2 regions of the Aquincola agrisoli genome follow, and region 2 is predicted to be linked to the other one. Evidence: predicted binding sites of a transcription regulator. Region 2 holds the regulator's gene; the other holds the start of a gene.

Region 1 (11,704 bases), 170 kb from region 2:
TCGTCGGCGTACAGCACCTCGGTGCCCATGCGCACCTCGTAGAGGCCGGGGATCGTGGTCTTGGTGACTTCGTCGATCTTCGGCATCTGCGGCAGGCGCTCCGCGAGGTTCTTGCGGATCACGTCTTCCTGCGCAGCCAGCGGAAGGGCCGCGGCGATCAGCGCGGCGGCAAGGAGCGAGCGGTTCATCATGGGGTGTCCTTCAAAGGCCGAGCGCGCGCCCGGCAAGCCAGCGCTTGGCGCCCGGCAGGTGATCGACCAGACTCAGGCCGCGGTTGCGAAGTTCCCGCAGCCAGGGCGTCGGCGGGGCGAAGAGGTGCAGCAGGCCGTCGGTGACCGTGGCCATCGCGGTGGTGGGCCCCAGGCGCCTGCGCGCATAGCGGGCCAGCAGGCGCTCGTCGCCCAGGCCGCGCCACGGTTCGCGCGAAGACAGCGTTTCGACCAGCGCCTGCACGTCGGCGAGGCCCAGGTTCAGCCCCTGGCCGGCCAGCGGGTGCACGACATGCGCGCTGTCGCCGAGCAGCACCCAGCCGGGTCCGCTGAAGCGGCTGGCGCGGCCGAGGCCGAGCGGCCAGGCGGCGCGGTCGCTGCCCAGCACCAGCCGGCCGGCGGCGCCGCCGGTGGCCTCGTTGAGCGCCTGCTCGAAGGCCGCGGCGTCGAACGCCATCATCTCGGCGGCGCGCGCCTCGGGCAGCGACCACACGAGGCCGTAGGACGCGCCGGCCTGCGGCCGCTCGAACGGCAGCAGCGCGAGGATGTCCGGCGAGCGGAACCACTGCCGTGCCGTGCCGTGGTGCGGCCGATCGGCGACCAGCCGGGCGGCGATCGCGCGCTGGCCGTACCAGTGCAGGTCGAAATCGATGCCCAGGCGCTGCCGCGTGGCCGAATGCTTGCCCTCGCAGAGCGCGGTCAGCGGTGCATCCACCGGCTGGTCCAGGCCGACGCGCCGGACATGGGGCGCGAAGCGCAGCGCGGCGTCGAGCGCCTCCTCCAGCGCCGCGGCGTCGACGATCCAGGCCAGCGCCTCGACCGACTGCTCCCAGGCCGAGAACGACAGCGCGCCCGGCGCCGCATCGCCCTCGACCTTCATGTCGTGCACCGGCGTCACCGCGTCGGCTGGCAGGGCGTCCCACACCCGGAGCGAGCGCAGCAGCGACACGGAGGCCGCGTTCAGCGCATAGGCGCGCACATCGGGCCCGTGGCCGTGCGCCGGCCCCTGCTGCAGTACCACCCGCAACCCCTGACGCGACAGCGCCAGCGCCAGGCTGCCGCCCACGGCACCGGCGCCGCGGACGCAGACATCGACCTGGCGATCGGGGTTCGAGGCATTCATGCAGGACATTGTAGGTAGCGCCCCGCGGGCTGCCTCGCCCACGCGGGCTCGCCCGCCGGAGGGAGCAGGCGGCAGGTGCAGAATGCGCGCTCCTCCCACCACCCCTCCCCCACCGTGAGCGACTATTCCGTATCGCTGCATTCGCTGCACATCCACCCGATCAAGTCGTGCGCCGGGCTGTCGGTGCAGGAGGGGTTGCTCATCGAGACCGGCCTTCAACTCGACCGGGCCTGGATGGTGGTGGACGAGCACGGCGAATTCCTCACCCAGCGCGAGCTGCCGCGCATGCAGCTCGTGCGCCCGACGCTGCGCACCGACGACATGGTGCTGCGGGCCCCCGGCATGCTGGCCCTGCACCTGTCGCTGGACGGCGTCGAGGCGCCTTGCCGCGCCAGGGTGTGGGGCGACGAGGTGCGCGCCTACGACATGGGTGCCGTGGCGGCGCAGTGGTTCAGCGACTACCTGGGCCGCCCGGCGCGGCTGGTGCGCTTCGACCCCGACGAGCGCCGCCTCTGCGACACGCGCTGGACGGGCGACATGCAGGCGCAGACGGCGTTTGCCGACGGCTTTCCGCTGCTGGTCGCGTCCACTGCGTCGCTGGCCGAGCTGAACCGCCGCCTGGCGGCGGCCGGCGCGCCGGCGGCGACGATGGAGCGCTTCCGGCCCAACCTCGTGCTCGACGGGCTCGGCGAACCGCACGGCGAGGACTTCATCGACGAGCTGGTGCTCGAATCGCCCCAGGGCCCGGTGACGCTGAAGATGGTGAAGCCGTGCTCACGCTGCAGCATCCCCGACGTCGACCCCGCGACGGCCCAGACCGGCCACGCCATCGGCGACACGCTGGCCGGCTACCGTGCCGACCCGCGGCTGGGCGGCGCCCTCACCTTCGGCATGAACGCGGTGATCGTCTCCGGCATCGACCATGTGCTGCGCGTGGGCGCGCGGGGCGAGGCGACCATCGCGTTCTGAGCCAGCGCTCAGGCCGGACGCTTGTCCGGCAGCGGGATGAATTCCGTTTCGCCCGGCACCTGGGCGAAGCGCTGCGCCGCCCAGTCGTCGGCCGCCTGGACGATGCGCTCCTTGCGGCTGGAGACGAAGTTCCACCACATGAAGCGATGGCCCAGCGGTGCACCCCCGACCACGGCGATCCGTGCGCCCACCGGCGCCTGCAGCCGCGCGCCGGCGCCCGCGGGCAGCACCGCCATGGTCTGCGCAGGCACCGGCTCGCCGTCGAGCACGAAGGCCTGGTCGACGGCATAGAGCGCCTGTTCGGGCGCGAGCGCCGGCAGCGCCAGTGCCGCGCCGGGGGCGAACGCCAGGTCGACGTACAGCGTTTCGGAGCGCTGCGGAACCGGCGATGCCACGCCGAACGCACGCCCCATCAGCACGCGGGCGGTGACGCCGCCCCCCAGGTCGACCTGCGGGATCGCCTCGGCCGCGGTATGGGAGAAGCAGGCATCGATCTCCTCGTCGGCTTCGGGCAGCGCCAGCCACAGCTGCAGGCCGTGGCGCACGTCGACGCGGCCCCGCAGGTCGTCGGGCATGCGCTCCGAATGCACCACGCCGCTGCCTGCCACCATCAGGTTGACGGCGCCCGGCTCGATGCGCTGCACCGCGCCGATCGAGTCGCGGTGCATCATCGCGCCCTGGAACAGGTAGGTCACCGTGGCCAGGCCGATGTGCGGGTGGGGCCGCACGTCGTGCACGTCGCTGGCGTCCACCGGGCCGAAGTGGTCGAAGAAGACGAAGGGCCCGACGGCCGGCTTGGGCAGCGAGGGCAGCGAGCGGCGCACGTGGAATCCGCCGCCGAGGTCCTTGGTGTGTGCCGAGAGCAGGGTGATGCCGTTCATCGCGATCCTTGAAGCCGCAGGAGGTCCGGGCAGTATCCGGCAACACTTAAACTCCCGCCTCGTTTGTCTGGAACCTCCCTATGAGCCTCAAGTGCGGCATCGTCGGCCTGCCCAACGTCGGCAAGTCCACCCTGTTCAACGCCCTCACCAAGGCGGGCATCGCCGCGGAGAACTACCCCTTCTGCACGATCGAGCCCAACGTGGGCATCGTGGAGCTGCCCGACCCGCGCCTGCAGGCGCTGTCGGACATCGTGAAGCCCGAGCGCGTGGTGCCGGCGATCGTCGAGTTCGTCGACATCGCGGGCCTGGTGGCCGGCGCCAGCAAGGGTGAAGGCCTGGGCAACCAGTTCCTGTCGCACATCCGTGAGACGGACGCCATCGTCAACGTGGTGCGCTGCTTCGAGGACGAGAACGTCATCCACGTGGCGGGCAAGGTCGACCCGATCGCCGACATCGAGGTCATCCAGACCGAACTGTGCCTGGCCGACCTCGGCACGGTGGAGAAGACGCTGCAGCGCTCGATCAAGGCCGCCAAGTCGGGCAACGACAAGGAAGCCGCCAAGCTGGTGGCCGTGCTGCAAAAGTGCCAGGCCGCGCTCGACCAGGCCCAGCCCGTGCGCAGCATCGACTTCAGCAAGGAAGAACTCGCCATCCTGAAGCCCCTGTGCCTGATCACCGCCAAGCCGGCGATGTTCGTCGGCAACGTGTCGGAGAGCGGCTTCGAGAACAACCCGCTGCTCGACCGCCTGAAGGCCTACGCCGACGCGCAGAAGGCGCCGGTGGTGGCCATCTGCGCCAAGACCGAGGCGGAGCTGGCCGACATGGCCGACGAGGACCGCGCCCTCTTCCTCGCCGAGATGGGCCAGGACGAGCCCGGCCTGAACCGCCTGATCCGCGCCGCCTTCAAGCTGCTTGGCCTGCAGACCTACTTCACCGCCGGCGTGAAGGAAGTTCGCGCCTGGACGATCCACATCGGCGACACCGCGCCCCAGGCCGCCGGCGTGATCCACACCGACTTCGAGCGCGGCTTCATCCGCGCCCAGACCATCGCCTTCGACGACTTCGTCGCCTTCAAGGGCGAGCAGGGTGCCAAGGATGCGGGGAAGATGCGCGCGGAGGGCAAGGAATACGTGGTCAAGGACGGCGACGTGATGAATTTCCTGTTCAACGTCTAGCCGACGCCGGGCCATGTCCGCGGCGCAGTCCCAGGCCGACGACGGCATCCCTTCGCCGATCCCTCCCTTGCGCCCCGCCGACACCGGCCACGCACCCTTCGAATCGGAGCCTCCCACGGCCGCGACACGCTGGCGGCACGGCGCCACCACGCTGGCCGCCTACGTGGCGGCGGGCATGCTGGGCATGCTGGTGGCGATTCCGCCCAGCCTCGCCTCGCCGCTCTATCCGGCCGCGGGCATCGCCCTGGTCGCCGTCCTGGCCTGGGGCGTCCCGGCGGCCATCGCGGTGGCCATCGGTTCGACGGCCATCAACTACCTCTTCGGCCCCTACCGGGCCCATGCCGAGCCGGCGGCCATGCTCGTGCCCGCCCTGTCAGGGATCGGAGCGATGCTGCAGGCGATGGTGGGCGCATGGCTGGTGCGCCGCTGCGTCAGCCAGCCCGTGGTGCTGACCGAGCCCCGCGACCTGCTGCGCTTCTACCTCCTGGGGGCGGTGGTCGGCTGCCAGATCAGCGCGACGGTGGCCGTGGCGTCGATGAGCGCGGCGGGCTACCTGCCAGCGGGCGCGCGGCTGGTCACGTGGTGGACCTGGATGGCCGGCGACACGCTCGGCACGATGATCGGCGCGCCGATCGCGCTGACCTTGATCGGCCGCCCCCGCACCGACTGGGCCCCGCGGCGCCTGACCGTCGGCTTGCCGCTGCTGGTCGTGACCTTGCTGATGGCCCTGGGCATCCGGCAGATGGCGCAGTTCGACGAAGACCGCGAGCGGGCCGCGTTCGAGCGGGAGGCGGCCAGCGCTTCCAGCGCGATGATCGCGCGGCTGCGCGAGCCGCTGCGGGCGCTCGAAGCGGTCAACGGCATCTTCGTCGCGTCGGAAGCGGTGTCGGCGGCGGAATTCCAGCGGGCCACCTCCGCCTGGCTGGCGCCGTCGCTCGGCCTGCAGGCGATCGGCTGGAGCGAGCGGCTGTCGCGCCACGAGATCGCATCCTTCGAAGCCCGGGTGCGCGCCGAGGGCCAGCCTGACTTCCGTATCTTCGACCGGTCCGACGGCGGCGTCGCCGACGCTGCCAGCCAGCCGGACGTGGTGGCGATCCGCTACATCGAGCCGCTGGAGCGCAACCGGCGCGCCGTCGGCGCCAACGCGCTGTCGGTCGCCCCGGCGCGCGACGCCATCCATGAAGCGATGCGCAGCGGCCAGCCGGCCGCCAGCCCCGGCTTCCTGCTGACCCAGGGCGGCGTCGGCCTCGTCGTGTACCAGGCGATCTACGACGGGGCACCCGCCACCGACGCCCAGCGTGCGCAGGCCGCGCGGGGCGTGGCGTTCGTGACGCTCCGGCTGGAGGACCACGTGCGCGCCGTGGCGGCAACGCTGGCCGCGCCGATGGCGCTGTGCATCGTGGACACATCCCCGCAGGCACCGATGGTGCGGCTGGCGGGCGACGAGGGCTGCGAGCACGGCCGGCAGCGCAAGCGCATGCATGTGCACGTGCATCCGGTCGAATTCGCCGGCCGGCAATGGGAGATCCGGGTGCGCCCGCAGGACGGCAGCGCCGCTGGCAGCAGCGGGCTGGGCAATGCCTGGCCGTTCTCCGTCGTGGGCCTGCTGGCCACCGCGATGGTGGGCGCGCTGCTGCTGACGGTGACCGGCCGGGCGCGCCGCATCGAGATGGCGGTGACGGAGCGCACGGCCGACCTGCTGCGCGAGGTGGGCGAGCGCAAGCGCACCGAAGCGGCGCTGCGGGAGAGCGAGCAGCGCTTCCGCAACATGCTCGATCACGTCCCGATCGGCGTCATCTACACCGACCTGGAGGGCAGCATCCGCGAGTCCAACCCCCGGCTGCGCGAGATGACGGGCTACAGCGCCGAGGAACTGCAGTCCATGGACGCGATGCTGCTGACGCACCAGGACGACCGCGCGTTCGACGTCGAGCTGAACCAGCGGCTGGTGCGGGGCGAGATGCCGATGGTGCGGCGGCAGAAGCGCTACGTGACGCGCGACGGCCGCACGGTGTGGGTGTCGGTGGTGATCACCGTGCTGCGCGATGCCGCCGGCCTGCCGCACCGACTGGTGGGGGTGGTCGAGGACATCACCGAGCACCTGCGGCTGCAGGAGGCGGAACGCGCACGCGAGAGCGCCGAGGCGGCCAACCGCGCGAAGAGCGACTTCCTCTCCCGGATGAGCCACGAGCTGCGCACGCCGCTGAACGCGATGCTCGGCTTTGCGCAACTGCTCGAGCTGGACCGCCAGCAGCCGCTCGCCGCGCACCAGACCGAATGGACCGCGCAGATCCAGCATGCGGGCTGGCACTTGCTGCACATGATCAACGACACGCTCGACCTGTCGCGCATCGAGTCCGGCACGCTGAAGCTGCAGACCGAAACGCTCGACGTGCCGGAGCTGCTGCGTGCGACCCGTTCGCTGCTCGAGCACACCGCGCAGCGCAAGGGCATCGTGGTCCACGAACAGCTCGATCCGCAGGCGCGTGTGGTCACCGGCGACCTGACGCGTGTCAAGCAGATCATGACCAACCTGCTGTCGAACGCGATCAAGTACAACGAGCACGGCGGCCGCGTCACCCTCACGACGCGGCTGCACGATGCGCAAACGGTCCAGGTCGAGGTCAGCGACACCGGCCTCGGCATGAACGAGCAGCAGCTCGCGGAATTGTTCCAGCCGTTCAACCGGCTGGGCCGGGAGGCCTCGGGCGAGGAAGGCACCGGCATCGGCCTGGTGATCAGCCAGCGGCTCGCCGAGCTGATGGGCGGCACGCTGCGGGCCCGCAGCGTCGAGGGTGTGGGCTCCACCTTCGTGCTGCAGCTGCCGAGGGCGCGCGACGGCGGCCTGCCGCGCTCGCTCGCGGAAGGCGATCTGCCCACGCAGGCGTTCTACCGGCGGCGCATCGTCCACTACGTCGAGGACAACGAGACCAATGCGGAGGTGATGCGCGGCATCCTCGCGCAGCGGCCGCAGATCCAGCTCGAGATCTCCAGCACCGGCCTGGACGGCCTCGCCGCCATCCGCATCGAGCGTCCGAGCCTGGTGCTGCTCGACATGCACCTGCCCGACATCGACGGGCTGGAGCTGCTGCACCACCTGAAGGCCGACCCCGACACGGCGGACATCCCGGTGGTCGTGGTGTCGGCCGACGCGACGACGGCCCGCATCCAGGAAGCGCTGGTCGCCGGCGCCGCGCAGTACCTGACCAAGCCCGTGAACGTCGCGGAAATCCTGGCGGTGCTGGACGAGCAATTGGAGGCCCTGGAAACCCGCTTCGGTTGAGCGGGTTTGGCTTGAATGTGAGTAGTTGCTATCAGCATCGGCGTCTACTTGGCTGATTTCATCCGAGGCTATTGTTGCGATAGATGGTCCCGTCAGCACTCTTCGATGTCGAGTGCTAATATGCCTGGAACCTTCTGGGGATCCTCCCCTCGAAACACCATGAACATGACCAATGCCTCCGCGATCGCCGTGCGTGACCCCTGGGCGCTGGTGCCGCCTATCGGCAACCTCGACGCCTACATCTCGGCGGTGAACCGCATCCCCCTGCTGACGCAGGAGGAAGAAAGCCGCTTCGCGCGCAACCTGCGCGACAACGGCGACCTCGAGAGCGCCGGACGCCTGGTGATGTCGCACCTGCGCCTGGTGGTGTCGCTGTCGCGGCAGTACCTGGGCTATGGCCTGCCGCAGAGCGACCTGATCCAGGAAGGCAATGTGGGGCTGATGAAGGCCGTCAAGCGCTTCGATCCCGATCAGGGCGTACGGCTGGTTAGCTACGCCATGCACTGGATCAAGGCCGAGATCCACGAGTACATCCTGAAGAACTGGCGCATGGTGAAGGTGGCGACAACCAAGGCCCAGCGCAAGCTGTTCTTCAACCTGCGCTCCATGAAGCAGGGCCTGAAGGGTGATGCCGCCGAAGGCCAGACCCACCGCAGCACGCTCACCAGCGCCGAGGTGGCGTCGGTGGCAGAAGCGCTGAACGTCAAGCCCGAAGAAGTGCTGGAAATGGAAACCCGGCTGTCGGGTGGCGATGTGGCACTCGAGCCGCAGAACGACGACGGCGAGGAGAGCTACGCGCCGATCGCCTACCTGGCCGATGACAGCCAGGAGCCGACGCGGGTGCTCGAGAGCCGGCGCCGCGATGCGCTGTCCGGCGACGGCATCGTGCGTGCGCTCGATGCGCTCGATGCCCGCAGCCGCCGCATCGTTGAGGAACGCTGGCTGAAGGTGAACGACGACACCACCGGCGGCATGACGTTGCACGAGCTGGCGGCCGAATACGGCGTGAGTGCCGAGCGGATCCGGCAGATCGAAGTCGCAGCCATGAAGAAGATGCGCAAGGCGCTGGAACCGATCGCCGGCTGAGCCTGCTCGTTCCTCGTTGCCTGACGGCCCCTGCGGGGGCCGTTTTTCATCATGCGCCGGCGATCAGCGCCTTGATGTCGGAAGCCAGCGACTGCGCACCGCTGCCGTAGCGGGTGAACAACCTCACCTTGCCCTGCGGATCGAAGAGGTACGAACCCGCCGTGTGGTCGACGGTGTAGCTGCCTTCGGTCTTGCCCGGGACCTTGCTGTAGAAGACCTTGAATTCCCGGGCGACGGCCTTCGTCTCTTCCGGCGTGCCGCGCAGCGCGACGAAGCTGGGATCGAAGTTCGTGACGTAGGCCTTCAGCAGCTCGGGCGTGTCACGTTCCGGATCCACGCTGACGAACACACCCTGCACCTTGTCACCGTCAGCCCCCAGCGAGCGCTTCACCTCGGCCAGCTCGGCCATCGTGGTCGGGCACACGTCCGGGCACTGGGTGAAACCGAAGAACACGACCACGACCTTGCCCTTGAATTCGTCGAGCGTGCGCAGCTTGCCGTCCGGGTCGGGCAGCGCGAGCTTCTGCGCGTACTCCGCGCCGGTGATGTCGACGCCGCTGAACGCGGTTTTCGGCGTCGGCGACAGCTTGTCGCAGCCCGCCAGCGCCAGCAAGGCGGAGACGCCGGCGGCGAGGCACGCACGTCGTGAAAGGGTCAGATGGAGAGCCATGGGCCAAGGTAGTGGTCCAGCAGCAGCGCAGCAAACAGCAGCGCCAGGTGCAGGATGGAAAAACGGAAGGTACGGCGCGCCAGCGCATCGCTGTAAGAGCGCCAGAGTCGGAAGCCATAGGCGATGAAAGCCACGCCCAGCGCCGAGGCCGCCGCCAGGTAGATCAGGCCGCTCATGCCGTAGAGGTAGGGCAGCAGCGTGGCGGGGAACAGTACCAGCGTGTACAGCAGCACCTGCAGGCGCGTGAATTCGGCGCCGTGGGTCACCGGCAGCATCGGCAGCCCCGCCCGTGCGTAGTCTTCGACGCGGTACAGCGCCAGCGCCCAGAAGTGCGGCGGCGTCCACAGGAAGATGATCAGCACGAGCAGCCACGCCTCGGCGCCGACTTCGCCGCGCATCGCCGCCCATCCGAGCAACGGGGGCATCGCGCCCGAAGCGCCGCCGATCACGATGTTCTGCGGCGTCATCGGCTTGAGCACGACCGTGTAGATCACGGCGTAGCCGACGAAGGTCGCCAGCGTCAGCCACATCGTCAGCGGATTCACCAGCAGGTACAGCATCGCGCACCCGGCGGCGCAGAGCGTGGCCGAGAACAGCAGCGTCTGGACGTTTGTCAGTTCGCCCTTGGCGGTGGGCCGCCAGGCGGTGCGGGCCATCTTCGCGTCGATCTGCTGCTCGACGACGCAGTTGAACGCCGCCGCGGCCGCGGCGACGAGCCAGATGCCGACGGCCGCGGGCAGCACGACCACCAGCGGGGGCATGCCCGGCACCGCCAGCAGCATGCCGATCACGGCGCAGAAGACGATGAGCTGCACCACGCGCGGCTTGGTCAGCGCATAGAACTGCCGCACGCGGGAGGCCGGCTGCGCCGGAGAGGCGAGCGGACCGGTCGGGCGGCCGGGAGCGGAGCTCGGAGCAGCAGGCGAGGAGGCGGTCATGAGGGACACGATTGTAGGAAGGCGCTCAGGCCGGCGCGCGGATGGCGCGCGCATCGGCGGAAGGATCGGCCAGCGGCAGGGCCTGCAGCGAACGGGCCATCAGGCGGGCCAGCAGCAACACCAGCGCCGCAGCGCCTGCCGTATGGCACACAGCGGCGACGATGGGCCAGCCCAGCACGATGTTGGACAGGCCGGTGGTGAATTGCCAGGCCATGATCGCCAACAGGCCGAGCGCCATCCGGCGCGCCGACCTGTCGGCATGGGCATGCAGGCGCCAGGCGAGCAGCCCGAGCGCCAGCAGGACCACCACCGCCATCAGCCGGTGCGCCATGTGGATCGCCGTCAAGGCGGCGAACGGCAGGTAGGCCCCTGACGCCGTCTGCCCCAGCTCCCGGCGCAGCGTGAAGGCATGTTCGAAATCCATCTCCGGCCACCAGCTGCCTTGGCAGGTGGGGAAATCGCGGCAGGCCAGCACCGCGTAGTTCGTGCTGACCCAGCCGCCGAGCGCGATCTGCAGCACGCTGAGCAGCGCCACGGCGACCACGCCGGCCTGCAGGGCACGCGACAGCCGGAGGGGGCGGGGATCGAAGGCCTCCGCCTGTACCGCCAGTAGAGCGAGCAGACCGAGCCCGAACAGCAGGTGCAGCGTCACGATGGCCGGGTACAGCTTCATCGTCACGGTCAGCGCCCCGAAGGCGCCCTGCAGGCACACGGCGACCAGCGTCGTGGTGGCCCACCAGGGCGACGGTGCATGCCCGGCGCGCCGGCGGCGATCCCGCCAGCTGCCGGCAGCGATGACGATGATCAGGACGCCGACCCCCATCGCCACGTAGCGGTGGACCATCTCCATCCAGGCCTTGCCGTGCGTCACCGGGCCTGTCGGCATGGCGGTCTGCGCCGCGTGGATCTCCTCGCGCGCGCCCAGCGGGCTGGCGCTGCCGTAGCAGCCGGGCCAGTCCGGGCAGCCCAGGCCCGAGTCGGTGAGCCGCGTCGTGGCACCGATGACGATGAGGTCGAAGGTGAAGAAGAGCGTCAGCAGCGTCAGCGCCCGCAGCCGCTGGGCGGGCGACGCGCCACGGTGGCGGGCCCGAATCCACGCCAGCGGCGCGGCAGCCAGCACCAGGCCCAGCACGGCCAGGTGCAGCATGGGTGACCAATCGACCAGCGTCATGGCTCAGCGCCCCGGTTGATCCCAGCTCGACGAGCCCCGCAGCAGCCGCTCGAGATCCTTCTTGAGCTTGGCCGGGTCCGGATCGGCCGGCGCACGCATCATCCAGTTGCCCATCGGATCGACGATGTACAGGTGCGCTTCCAGCGGCTGGCCCGCCTCCGGTGCGAGCCACTGCGCCAGCGCATCGCGCGGCGCGCGC
Region 2 (11,704 bases):
CTGGCGGCGCCGGCCGAGCTGCTTCATCAGCCGGCCCACGGTGTCGGCAACCGCGCCCCCGACTCCTGCGTCGATCTCGTCGAAGATCAAGGTGCCGGCGCCCTCGTCGTCCTGCGCCGCCGTGGTCACTGCGATCGCCAGCGCGAGCCGCGAGAGCTCGCCGCCCGAGGCCACTTTTGCCAGTGCGCGCGGGGTGCTGCCCGCATGCCCCGCGACGCGGAACTCCACCGACTCGAGGCCGTAGGACTGCGGAGCCTCCTGCGGCAGCAGCGCCACCTCGAAGCGGCCGCCGCCCATGCCGAGCTGCTGCATGGCGAGCGTCACGGCCTCGCCCAGCGGGCCGGCGGCCGCCGCACGGGCACGGCTCACGCGCCGGGCTTCGTCGAGGTAGGCGCGGTGGGCTCCCTCATGGGCCCGCTGCAGCGCCTCGAGGTCGGCCGCGGCGTCGAGCGCGGCGAGTTCGGCGCGCCATTGGCTGAGCAGCGCGGGCAGTTCGGACGGCGGGCGGCGGTAGCGCCGCGCCAGGCTCATCCAGGCGCCCATGCGCTCGTCGAGCGCGGCCAGCCGCTGCGGATCGACCTCCGTGCGGCCCAGGTAGACGTGCAGCGTGTGCGCCGCGTCCTCGAGCTGGGCCTGCGCGCCGCGCAGCACCTCGATCACGTCGGCCAACTGGGGATCGTGGTGCACCACGTCGGCCAGCGCATCGAGGGCCCGCGAGGTGAGGCCGTCGGCGCTGGTGTCGGCCTCGGCGACCGCGTCGAGGGCCTGCCGCGCGGCGTCGAGCAGCGCCTGCGCATGGGAAGAGCGCTGGTGCTCGGTGCTGATCTCGTCCCATTCGCCCTCGCCCGGGGCGAGCTTGGCGACCTCGCCGATCTGCCAGGCGAGCCGCTCCCGTTCGCGTTCGATGCCGTCGTGCTGCGCACGCGCCGCTTCCAGCGCATCCGCCGCCGCACGCACCGCGGACCAGGCATCAGCCAGCGGCCGGGGGTCGACGCCGGCCTGCGCATCCAGCAACGCACGCACCGCCGCCGGCCGCGTCAGGCTCTGCCAGGCGTGCTGGCCGTGGATGTCGAGCAGGTGCTCGGCGGCCTCACGCAACTGCGCCAGCGTGGCCGCGTTGCCGTTGACCCATGCCCGGCTCTTGCCCTGCGCGTCGATCGAGCGGCGCAGCAGCAGCAACCCTTCGTCGGCGCCGGCATCGAAGCCCGCCTGCACCAGCCAGCCGGCCAGCGAGGCAGGCAGGTCGAACTCGGCGGTGATGTCGGCGCGGGCGGCGCCTTCGCGCACCACGCCGGCATCGCCGCGGCTGCCCAGCGCCAGCTGCAGCGCGTCGATCAGGATGGACTTGCCCGCGCCAGTCTCGCCGGTGAGCACGGAGAAGCCGGGCTCGAGGTCGATCTCCAGGGCGGGGACGATGACGAAGTCGCGCAGGGCCAGGCGGCGCAGCATGGGCGGTCAGACCCCTTCGTACCAGCGCAGCTTGCGCCGCAGCGTGGCGTAGTAGCTCCAGCCGCGCGGGTGCAGGAAGCGCACCTTGTGCGCCGAGCGCTGCACACGCACCTCGTCGCCGTGCAGCAGGCTGGTCAGGCTGTGCATGTCGAAGTTGGCCGAGGCGTCGCGGCCGGCGACGATCTCGACCGCGATTTCCGCCGCGTCGGGCAGCACGATCGGCCGGTTGCTCAGCGTGTGCGAGGCGATCGGCACCAGCACCCAGCCGGCGATGCCCGGATGCAGGATCGGCCCGCCCGCCGACAGGGCGTACGCGGTCGAGCCGGTGGGCGACGCGATGATCAGGCCGTCGGCCCGCATGTTCGCGACGAACTCGTCGCCGATGTGGATGCGCAGCTCCACCATGCTGGCCGTCGCGCCCCGGCTCACCACCACGTCGTTGAGCGACATGCTCTCGAAGATCGGGCGTTCGTCGCGCCAGACGCCGCCCTCGAGCATGCTGCGGTGCTCTTCCTCGTAGTCGCCGTCGAGCATCGGCGCCAGCGCCTCGCGGAACTGGCCGACGGTGATGTCGGTGATGAAGCCCAGCCGCCCCTGGTTGATGCCGACCAGCGGCAGGTTGTGCCGGGCCAGCTCGCGGGCGATGCCGAGCATCGTGCCGTCGCCGCCAACCACGACCGCCAGGTCGCAGCGCTCGCCCATCTCCGCCGTGGACAACGCACCGTAGTCGGCCGAGAGGCCGGTGTTGTGCGCCGTGTCACGTTCCATCGAGACTTCGAGGCCGCGGCTCAGCAGGAACTGGGCGATCTCCTCCAGCAGCGCACGCATGCCCTGCGCCTGGTACTTGCCGACGATGGCGGCGTGACGGAAGCGGTTCCCCATAGCGCGTCGATTACACCATCACCGTGTGGCGGCTCCGGGGCGCGGCGCGCTTCCGTACAATGAAAAATCATGCTCGACGAGCGCGCCAAAACCCTCTTGAAGACCCTGGTCGAACGCTACATCGCGGACGGCCAGCCTGTGGGCTCGCGCACGCTGTCCCGCGCCTCGGGCCTCGACCTCTCGGCGGCCACCATCCGCAACGTGATGGCCGACCTGGAGGACATGGGCCTCATCGCCAGCCCGCACACCAGCGCCGGCCGCGTGCCCACGGCGCGCGGCTACCGGCTCTTCGTCGATGCCATGCTGACCGCGCGGCCCCTGGGCCTGGGCGACGTGCCGGCCGACATGGCCGCGGCAAGCGGCCATCTGCAGCCGGACCAGCCCAAGCGCGTGATCGCCACGGCCGCGCAGATGCTGTCCAGCCTGTCGAACTTCGTCGGCGTGGTGACCGCGCCGCGCAAGACCAGCGTCTTCCACCACATCGAGTTCCTGCGGCTGGGCGAGCGGCGCGTGCTGCTCATCCTGGTGGCGCCCGATGGCGACGTGCAGAACCGCGTGATCTTCACCGCGCGCGACTACAGCCAGAGCGAGCTGGTGGAGGCCACCAACTTCCTCAACGCGCACTACGCCGGCCTGACGATCGAGGGCGTGCGCGAGCGCCTGCAGCACGAGATCGAGGCCCTGCGCGGCGACATCGCCGCGCTGATGAAGGCGGCCGTGCAGGCCGGCGGCGAGGCGCTGGAGGAAAACACCGACCGCGTCGTCGTCAGCGGCGAGCGCAACCTGCTGGCGGTGCAGGACTTTGGCAACGACATGGGCTCCTTGCGCAAGATGTTCGATCTGTTCGAACAGAAGACGCAGCTGATGCGCCTGCTCGACGTCAGCAGCCGGGCCGAGGGCGTGCGCATCTACATCGGCGGCGAGAGCCGCGTCGTGCCGTTCGAGGAGCTGTCGGTCGTCAGCGCGCCCTACGAGGTCGACGGGCAGGTGGTCGGCACGCTGGGCGTGATCGGCCCCACGCGCATGGACTACGACCGCATGATCCAGATCGTCGACATCACGTCCCGGCTGGTCGGCAACGCGCTGTCGCAGCCTCGCTGAAGGCCCGCGCCGGCGCTCCTACAATCCGCGGCTTTCCCCAGGGGGCCGTTAGCTCAGTCGGTTAGAGCAGAGGACTCATAATCCTTTGGTCGTTGGTTCAAGTCCAACACGGCCTACCAATAGCGCTGGACGCAGCTCGGCCACGTGCCGTACTTCCGAGCTGGCGGCGTCGGTTGCCAGCGCGTCAACGGCACGCCGCCAAGCACGCCTCCGCGGTTCCATGCCAGGCAAATAGTGGCACGGCTCATCTATGAGACCGGACCGTAACATCTGGTTGCGCCGGAGGGGCGTCAATGGAACTGGCCGACAGCCAGCACGTGCATGAAAAAAATAGTTGGAGCCGCGGCCGCCGTCGTTCTCCTCAACGGCTGCGCATCGATCACCGATGGCACGTCGCAGTCCATCATCATCTCGATGGACCCGAAAGAAGCGCGTTGCGTGGCTTCGCGCGAGGGCGTTGAACTGGGCACCGTCACCCGCTCGCAGCAGACGCTGACGGTGGGCAAGGGAGCGCGCGACATCATCCTGCTCTGCAAGGCGCAGGGCCATGAAGACAAGACCCTTCGTCTGGTCAGCAAGACGCAGGCAGCAGGGGTGGTCGGCGGGATCTTTCTCGACCTCGGCATCGTGGACATGATGACCGGCGCGATGTGGAAGTACCCGGAGTCGGTCAACGTCGTGCTGGATCCGGCTGCTGCCACGGTGCCGGCAGCCCCTGCGCCCGTGGCATCGGCACCTGCGGCCACGGTCGCCGTGCAAGACGGCGCGGCGACCAAGCCATAAGGGTGGGGCTCGACCTCCGGACGGCGCCAAGCCCGGGGTGTTCGCGTCTGTCTGCGGCCCTGGCCGAGCCGGGGCGCTGGGTGGCCGTCCAGCGCCGAGGCGCCCCCGCTACTTCGGCAGCAGATCGTCCAACTGGCCGCTGTTGCGCAGCTTGAGGTACGCGGCGTTCAGCCGGGCCAGCGCGTCCTTCTTGTTCATCGACTTGGGAATGGCCAGGTACAGCGGATCCACGGTGACCGGCCTGGGCAGGACCACGAGCTGTTCCTCCAGCGCCTGGGGCTGCGGCGCTGACTCGACCATCGCCTTCACGCCCGGACGGCCGGTGCCCACGAAGATGGCGTCCACCCGGCCCGCGAGCAGCTTGTTCAACCGGCTCAGCTGGTTCGGGTCGCGGTCCACCTTGATCAGGCCGCTGGCGATCGCTTGGTCCACCTCGTCGCGGTAGCTCGATCCCAGCCCGGCGCCGATGCGCTTGCCGTGCAAATCGGACAGTTTCGTGAACGGGAATTCCTGGCCCTTCTTCACCACGAGCACAACCTCCGCCGGGTAGATCGGCACGGAGAAGTCGAGGAACTTCTCGCGCTCGCTGTTCCAGGAGATGTTGGCGACGGCGCCCTTGCCCTGTTCCGCCATCCAGTAGGCCCTGGCCCAGGGCATGAGCTTGATGTCGTAGCGGTCCCCGGTTTCCTTCTCGAGGCGGGCCAGGATGGCCGGAAACACGCCCTCGGCCTTGCCCTCGGCCAGGTAGGAGACCGGCGGGAACTGGTCGCTGCCGTACACCACGATCGTTTCAGCCCCGGCTTGCGCCTGCGGCGGTCCGGCCACGAGCATGACGGCCAGCGCGAGCATCCTGGCCCAGCCCGATGGCGAGCCGACCAGCCGGGATCGCTTGGTGGTGGGGGAAGGCATCGACACCTCCTGGTGGACCGGTTCATCCATCTTAGGGCCCGCGGCGTGCGGTCCGTGGCTGCTCAAGCCGCCTGGAGGCGGAACACCGTGACCGCCTCGGCCAGGCGCCCGGCCTGCTGCCGCAGGCTGTCCGCGGCGGCGGCCGTTTGCTCGACCAGCGCGGCGTTCTGCTGCGTCGTGGCGTCGAGTCCGGTGACGGTGGCATTCATCTGGCGCACGCCGTCGTCCTGCTGGCCGCTGGACGCCGCGATGTCGGCGATCAGCCGCGTCATGCCCTGCACCTGCGCCACCACGTCGTCCATCGTCCGCCCCGCGCTGCCCACCAGCGCATGGCCGGCTTCCACGCGGGCGTTGCTGGTGTCGACCAGCCGCTTGATCTGCTTGGCCGCCTCGGCGCAGCGCCCGGCCAGCAGGCGTACTTCGCCGGCGACGACGGCGAAGCCGCGCCCCTGCTCGCCGGCCCGGGCCGCCTCCACCGCCGCGTTGAGCGCGAGGATGTTGGTCTGGAACGCGATGCCGTCGATCACGCCCGTGATCTCTGCGATGTGGCGGCTGGCGTCGCGGATCTCGGCCATGGTCGACACGACGCGGCCGACCACCTGCCCCGCCTCGCCCGCCACCCCGCAGGCATTGACCGCGAGCTCGTTGGCACCGCGGGCACGGTCGGCGTTGGCGCGCACCGCGCAGGCCATCTCGTCCATCGACGAGGCCGCCTGCTGCAGCTGCCCCGCCTGCTGCTCGGTGCGCGCACTGAGATCCTGGTTGCCATGCGCGATCTGCGCGGAGGCGGCGGCGATGGCGTCGATGCCGTTGCGCACGTCGCCCACGATGTGCGCGAGCTGCCCCGTCATCTCGTTCAGCGCGGACTGCAGGGCGCCGATCTCGTCGGCCCGCACCACCTGCACCGTGGCGCAGAGGTCGCCGGCGGCCACCGCCCGGGCCTGCGCGGCGCTCTCGCGCAGCGGCGCCAGGATGCTGCGCCGCGACAGCAGGTAGCAACCCATGGCCATGACCACCAGCAGCAGGGTGGTCAGCGGCATCGTGCGCGAACCGTGCAGGCGCGTCTGCTGGAAGCCCGCCATGTTGCGCGTGGCGAAGTCGGTGGCGAGGCGGACGGTCTCGTCGACGCTGGCCCGGTGGGCGCGGTACAGCGCATCGGCTGCGGCCAGGCCGCGGCCCGCCTCGGCGCCGCGGCCTTGCGCCAGCGGCGCCAGCACCTGCTGCCGGGCGGTGTCGATGAAGCGCTCGGCCGTCTCGTGCTGCCGCACCAGCAGCTGGTGGTCGATCTCGGGCGGCAGGCGGCCCTGCCAGTAGGCCACGCGGGCGCCGTAGTCCCGGGTGATCTGCTCGACCTGCTGTTGCGCCTGGCGCAGGCCCATCGTGCCCTCGACCACCTGCGACAGCACCAGGCGCAGCTCGATCAGGTACATCGGCGGCGGCAGGATATCCGCCACCACGTCCTTGCCCAGCAGCGCGGCTTCGGCAGAATCGTTCAGCCGCTCGAAGCTCCACAGCGCCTGGGCCAGCACGCACACCGCGGCCGCCACGCCGGCCAATCCGATCGACAACAGGGACCAACGCAGGGATCGGAACATGGCAGGGCTTTCCACAAGGCTTCACACGGGTTTCGGCGGCATTCGATAGAAGTGAAGGGGTGATTTGCCCGAAGTGGCGGTCTATGTGCCAATCAATGAACCGCCGCGCCGTGCCGCGGCAGGCTGGCGCCTCGGTTCCTGCAGCGCTTATCCTCGGAGGCATCCGTACTCGCTCCAAGGCCCTGCCCATGCAAAAGCCCGCCAGGTTCCTCGTCATCATCGATGCCGGCGGCTCGATGGTGGCCCGGCTCTTCGACGACACCCGTGCGCTGGTTTCGGAGATCGACGCCTCGACGGAAGAGGTCGCCGTGATGACCGCGGCCCTCACCCCGACGCGCACGGCACTCGACGCCGACTGGGACGAGGCGCTGCAAGGCCACAGCCGCGCCGAGCGCGCGGGTGCGGAGGTCTACACGCTCGACGTGTGAGGCCGACGCGAAGGGCCGGTGCCGTCAGTAGCCGCCGGCCGTCGAGCCCGTGCGGTAACGGTTGACCTCGAACGTCGTGATCGGCGAGGCCTGGTGGCCCCAGGCGCTGCGCAGGTAGGTGATGACCGCGGCGATGTCCTCGTCCGGCAGCACGGTCGCGAAGGGGGGCATGCCATAGGGCCGCGGATTGCCTGCCGTGGCCGGCGGAAACCCGCCGCCCAGCACGATGCGCACGAGGTTGGCCGGCGGTTCCATCGTCACCGCGCGGTTGCCCGCCAGCGGCGGGTAGATGCCGGGCGCGCCTTCGCCGCGCGCGCCGTGGCAGGCGACGCAATGGCGCTCGTAGACCGCCTGGCCGCGGGCCTGGCGATCGGCGTTGCGCTCGGCAGGGACGCCGGGGCGTGGGCCGGACGCCCGCTGCGGCAGCGCGCGCAGGTAGGTGGCGATGGCGCCGAGGTCGGCATCGCTCAGGTATTGGGTGCTGTGCAGCACCACCTCGGCCATCGGGCCGATCACCGATGCCTGCCGGGTGCTGCCGGTCTTGAGCAGCTGCACGACGTCGGCCACCGGCCATTCGGCGACGCCGGCTTCGTGCGCGGCGTCGAGCGCCGGTGCATACCAGTTCTGCATCGGTATCAGGCCGCCGCCGAGGTCGAGTGCACTGCGCGTGGCGCCCAGCACGTTGCGGCTGGCATGGCAGGCGTTGCAATGGCCCAGCCCCTGGACGAGGTAGGCACCGCGGTTCCACTCCGCCGGCTGTGCCGGATCGGGCTCGAAGGCGGCCGGGCGGAAATACAGCGTGCGCCAGGCGGCCAGCGCGATCTGCGTGTTGTACGGGAAGCGCAGCGTGTGCGCGGGTGCCGGCTGGTTCACCGGCGGCAGCGTCTGCAGGTACGCGTAGATCGCGTCGGCGTCGGCGCGGGTGGTGTGCGTGATGTTGGGATAGGGAAACGCCGGGTACAGCAGCCGCCCGTCGCGTGACCGGCCTTCGTGCAGCGCATGCCAGAAATCGTCGGCACTCCATCGGCCCAGGCCGGTCGCGGGGTCGGGCGTCAGGTTGGACGCGTACACCGTGCCGAAGGGCGTCGGGATGCCCGCCCCCCCGGCGCCGGGGGCGCCGCCGCGCGCGGTATGACAGGCCAGGCAGTTGCCGGCGCGCGCGAGGTACTCGCCGCGGGCGATCACGTCGGCCGGCGCGTGGGCTGCCGAGGCGGGCGTCGTCGCCGAGGTGGGGCGGGTTTCGCGGGTGTCGCGCAGTTCCAGCACGATGCGCCCGGCCAGCAGCGCCAGCGCGAGGACGAGCAGGCCCAGCAGGGCCCACAGGAGCCGTTTCAGCGACGTCATGGCGTGGCTCCGGGGACGCCGCCGCAGGGCAGGGGCCAGGCCGACGGCGCCTCGACCGCCGGATGCGGGTTGGCCGGCAGCGGCTGGGCCGCCAGCCAATGCGACAGCGAGCCGATGTCTTCCGGTGCCAGCCGCTGCGCGATCTGCGCCATGCAGTCGGGGGCGTGCGCCTTGCGCTGGCCGGTGCGCCAGGCGCCGAGCTGGCCGTTCAGGTAGTCCCGCGGCAGGCCGAGCAGGCCCGGCACGGCCGGCGCCACGCCGGTCAGTGCCGCGCCATGGCAGCTGGCGCAGGCCGGGATGCCGCGCGAAGGATCGCCCTGCAACACCAGGCGCTGCCCGCGGGCACGCTCCTCGGCGCTGCCGGTGGGGGCCTGCGGTGGCGGGTAGGGCAGGTCGAGCGACGCGAAATAGGCGGCGATCTCCTGCAGGTAGGCATCGCTCAGCGGCGCGAGCAGCTCGCCCATCAGCGCGTAATGCCGGCGGCCGTCGCGGAAGTTGGCGAGCTGGTGGTAGAGGTAACCGGCGGGCTTGCCGGCGATGCGGGGGTAGTAGCCATCGCGTGCGGCGCGGCCTTCCTTGCCGTGGCAGGCGGTGCAGGCCTGCATGCGCTGCGCCATCGAGTCTTCGACGCGCGGCGCGGCCTGTGCAGCCGCACTCGCGGTCATGGCGGCTGCGACGAACAGCCCACCCAGGGAACGTATCAGCATGGGCGGGAGGTTAACCCGCCGGCGCAGCGCGCTGGCCGCGTCAGCTGCGCGTGCCGGGGCCGACGGGCGAGTACATCGGCGCCACCGAAGGGGTCGCTGCGGGCGCGTTTGGCGAATACACCGGCGCCGGCGCGCTGCGCGCAGGCACGGTGCCGGCGGGTGCGCGGGTCACGCGGGTCTTGCCGCTGGTGGTGACCAGGATCACCGGATCGCCCGCCTGCAGCGTCTCGTTGCCGCGCGCCTGGACGATGGCGCGCCGCTCGCCGCTGGGCAGCTGCACCAGGATCTCGTAGGCGTCCTCGCGGGTGGCGGTGCGCTCGATGGTGTTGCCGATGACGGCGCCGGCCACCGCGCCGATCACGCCGATCACCGCGGCTTCGGTGCCGTGGCTGCGCGATGCGCCCAGCGCGCCGCCGACGACGGCACCGGTCACGCCGCCGCCGCCACTCTGGCTGCCGTCGACCCTGACCTGTCGGACGGACAGCACGACGCCGTCCTGGACCTGCGACAGGCGCTGCGCGTCACCGCGCTGCACGACGTCGGGGCTGGTGGTGGAACAGGCGGCCACGAGGGCGGCCAGGGTCAGGGCCGTGACACCGGCCAGGCGGCGCGGGGGGCGGGTGCGAAACATCTTGGGTTCTCCGGAACGTGCATGCCCAACGGGCAGAGGCCTCGTGGAGTTGACCTCAACCGGCCGGCGTCGTTCGTTGCCGCCCGGTAAGGGAATGTTGTCGGCGTGGGGCCGCCATCCGAAGGCCGGTTACGTATGGAGCCGGCTGGAGCGGGGCACGCTGGCGAGCAGGAACTCCATCTGGTCGGCCAGGATCCGGCGGCCGCGCAGGATCATGTCCTCGTGCAGGCTCGGCACGTAGGGCAGGTACAGCAGCGTCATGTGCGCCTCCTCGGGCATGCGGTTGCCCTTGCGGCCATTGCAGGCGCGGCATGCGGTGATGCAGTTCATCCATGTGTCGTGCCCGCCGCGCGAGGTGGGCACGATGTGTTCGCGCGTCAGGTCGTCGATCGCGAAGTGCCCGCCGCAGTAGGCGCAGACCTGGCGGTCGCGCGCGAACAGCTTGTGGTTGGAGAGCGCGGGCGACTGCCGCCATGCCCGGCTCGGGATCGCACCGCGCACCGCGATGATGGAATGCACCTCGATCGTCGACTGGCGGCCGGTCGCGCGCTGGATGCCGCCGCGCAGCACCTGCATGGGGTCGCCGAGCGTCCAGGCCACGCCGTCGCTGGCATAGATCACCGCGGCTTCACGCGCGGTGATCCAGGCTTGCGGGCGTCCAGACACATCGAGCTGCAACACGTCCATGGTGGCGAACCTTCCACCGCGCAGGATAGCGCGTCGCTGTGACAGGACTCAACATCAGCTGAATCATCCCTACCACAGCGCTCGGCCTCGGCCCGGCTGGGACGAGAATGCGGCCATGCAGTTCATTCAACGTGCTGCCCTCGCCGCGGCAGTGGCAGCGGTGCTGCCGGCCTGGGCCCAGGGGCCGGCGAGGGGGGAGCCGCCCGCGCCGGCGGCGTCGGCCGGGGGCGCGCCCGCGGCATCGGCAGGCGGGCAGCGGGTCTACGATAGCGCCCGCCAGCGGCTGGTGCAGGTGCGCACGCTGCTGCGTTCGCAGGACAGCCAGGCGTCGGTCGGCTCGGGCTTCCTGGTCAGCGCCGCCGGCCACTTCATCACCAACTACCACGTCGTCAGCATGATGGCGTTGCAGCCGCAGCGCTACCGGCTGGTCTACAGCACCGACGACGGGCAGCGCGGCGCGCTGCAGCTGCTGGCGGTCGATGTCGTCAATGACCTGGCCCTGCTGCGCGCGGTCGATCCGGCGCCGCTGGCCGTGCGCGGCGTGCTCGACTTCCGCGCGGCGCAGCAGCCGCTGGCCCGTGGCGAACGCATCTTCTCGCTCGGCAATCCGCTCGACGTCGGCTTCGCGGTGGTGGAGGGCGCCTACAACGGCATGGTCGAGCGCAGCTTCGTGCCGACGATCTTCTTCGGCGGCTCGCTCAGCTCCGGCATGAGCGGGGGGCCGGCGCTCGACGACCGCGGGCGGGTCATCGGCGTCAACGTCGCTTCGCGGCGCGATGGCGAGCAGGTCAGCTTCCTGGTCCCCGCCGCGCCGGCCCGGGCCTTGTTCGAAGGCCACCGGGAGGCCGCGCCGGTGACGCAGCCGATGGAAGGCGAGATCGCCCGGCAGCTGCTCGTGCACCAGCAGCGGCTCACCGATGCCTTCATCGCGCGGCCGTGGCGCCAGGCCGGCCACCCGCGGTACGCGATCCCGGTGCCGCAGGAGGACTTCATGCGCTGCTGGGGCGGCAGCACGCCGCCGGGCAACCGCGGGCTGGAGTTCGAGCGCTCCGATTGCGCGATGGACAGCCGGGTCTACATCGACGGCAGCCTCTTCACCGGGCACCTGTCGGTGCGCCATGAGGCCTACGACGGCCGGGCGATCGGTGCGTTGCGCTTCGCGGAACGGTACAGCGGGAGCTTCCGCAA

The links. Region 2 encodes HrcA, which represses chaperone genes, less so after heat shock. Its sites were predicted from a motif close to TTAGCACTCNNNNNNNNNGAGTGCTAA; they were not measured.
Region 1: the regulator HrcA is predicted to act here: its motif matches at 7,733-7,759, upstream of rpoH (RNA polymerase sigma factor RpoH).

What each region holds. Positions count from the first base shown of each region.
Region 1 covers NZ_JAZIBG010000028.1:206,338-218,041, forward strand. The annotation lists gene V4F39_RS12645 (DsbC family protein) at 1-188, opposite strand, end outside; gene V4F39_RS12650 (FAD-dependent monooxygenase) at 202-1,341, opposite strand; gene V4F39_RS12655 (MOSC domain-containing protein) at 1,447-2,301, shown strand; gene V4F39_RS12660 (pirin family protein) at 2,310-3,182, opposite strand; gene ychF (redox-regulated ATPase YchF) at 3,263-4,357, shown strand; gene V4F39_RS12670 (CHASE domain-containing protein) at 4,371-7,640, shown strand; gene rpoH (RNA polymerase sigma factor RpoH) at 7,806-8,726, shown strand; gene V4F39_RS12680 (SCO family protein) at 8,776-9,396, opposite strand; gene cyoE (heme o synthase) at 9,381-10,334, opposite strand; gene V4F39_RS12690 (COX15/CtaA family protein) at 10,360-11,505, opposite strand; gene V4F39_RS12695 (SCO family protein) at 11,509-11,704, opposite strand, start outside.
Region 2 covers NZ_JAZIBG010000028.1:377,600-389,303, reverse strand. The annotation lists gene recN (DNA repair protein RecN) at 1-1,449, opposite strand, end outside; gene V4F39_RS13535 (NAD kinase) at 1,456-2,331, opposite strand; gene hrcA (heat-inducible transcriptional repressor HrcA) at 2,401-3,432, shown strand; tRNA gene V4F39_RS13525 (tRNA-Ile) at 3,475-3,551, shown strand; gene V4F39_RS13520 (hypothetical protein) at 3,847-4,215, shown strand; gene V4F39_RS13515 (substrate-binding periplasmic protein) at 4,324-5,124, opposite strand; gene V4F39_RS13510 (methyl-accepting chemotaxis protein) at 5,187-6,719, opposite strand; gene V4F39_RS13505 (hypothetical protein) at 6,908-7,147, shown strand; gene V4F39_RS13500 (c-type cytochrome) at 7,172-8,491, opposite strand; gene V4F39_RS13495 (c-type cytochrome) at 8,488-9,198, opposite strand; gene V4F39_RS13490 (outer membrane lipoprotein) at 9,239-9,829, opposite strand; gene V4F39_RS13485 (HNH endonuclease) at 9,959-10,516, opposite strand; gene V4F39_RS13480 (S1 family peptidase) at 10,632-11,704, shown strand, end outside.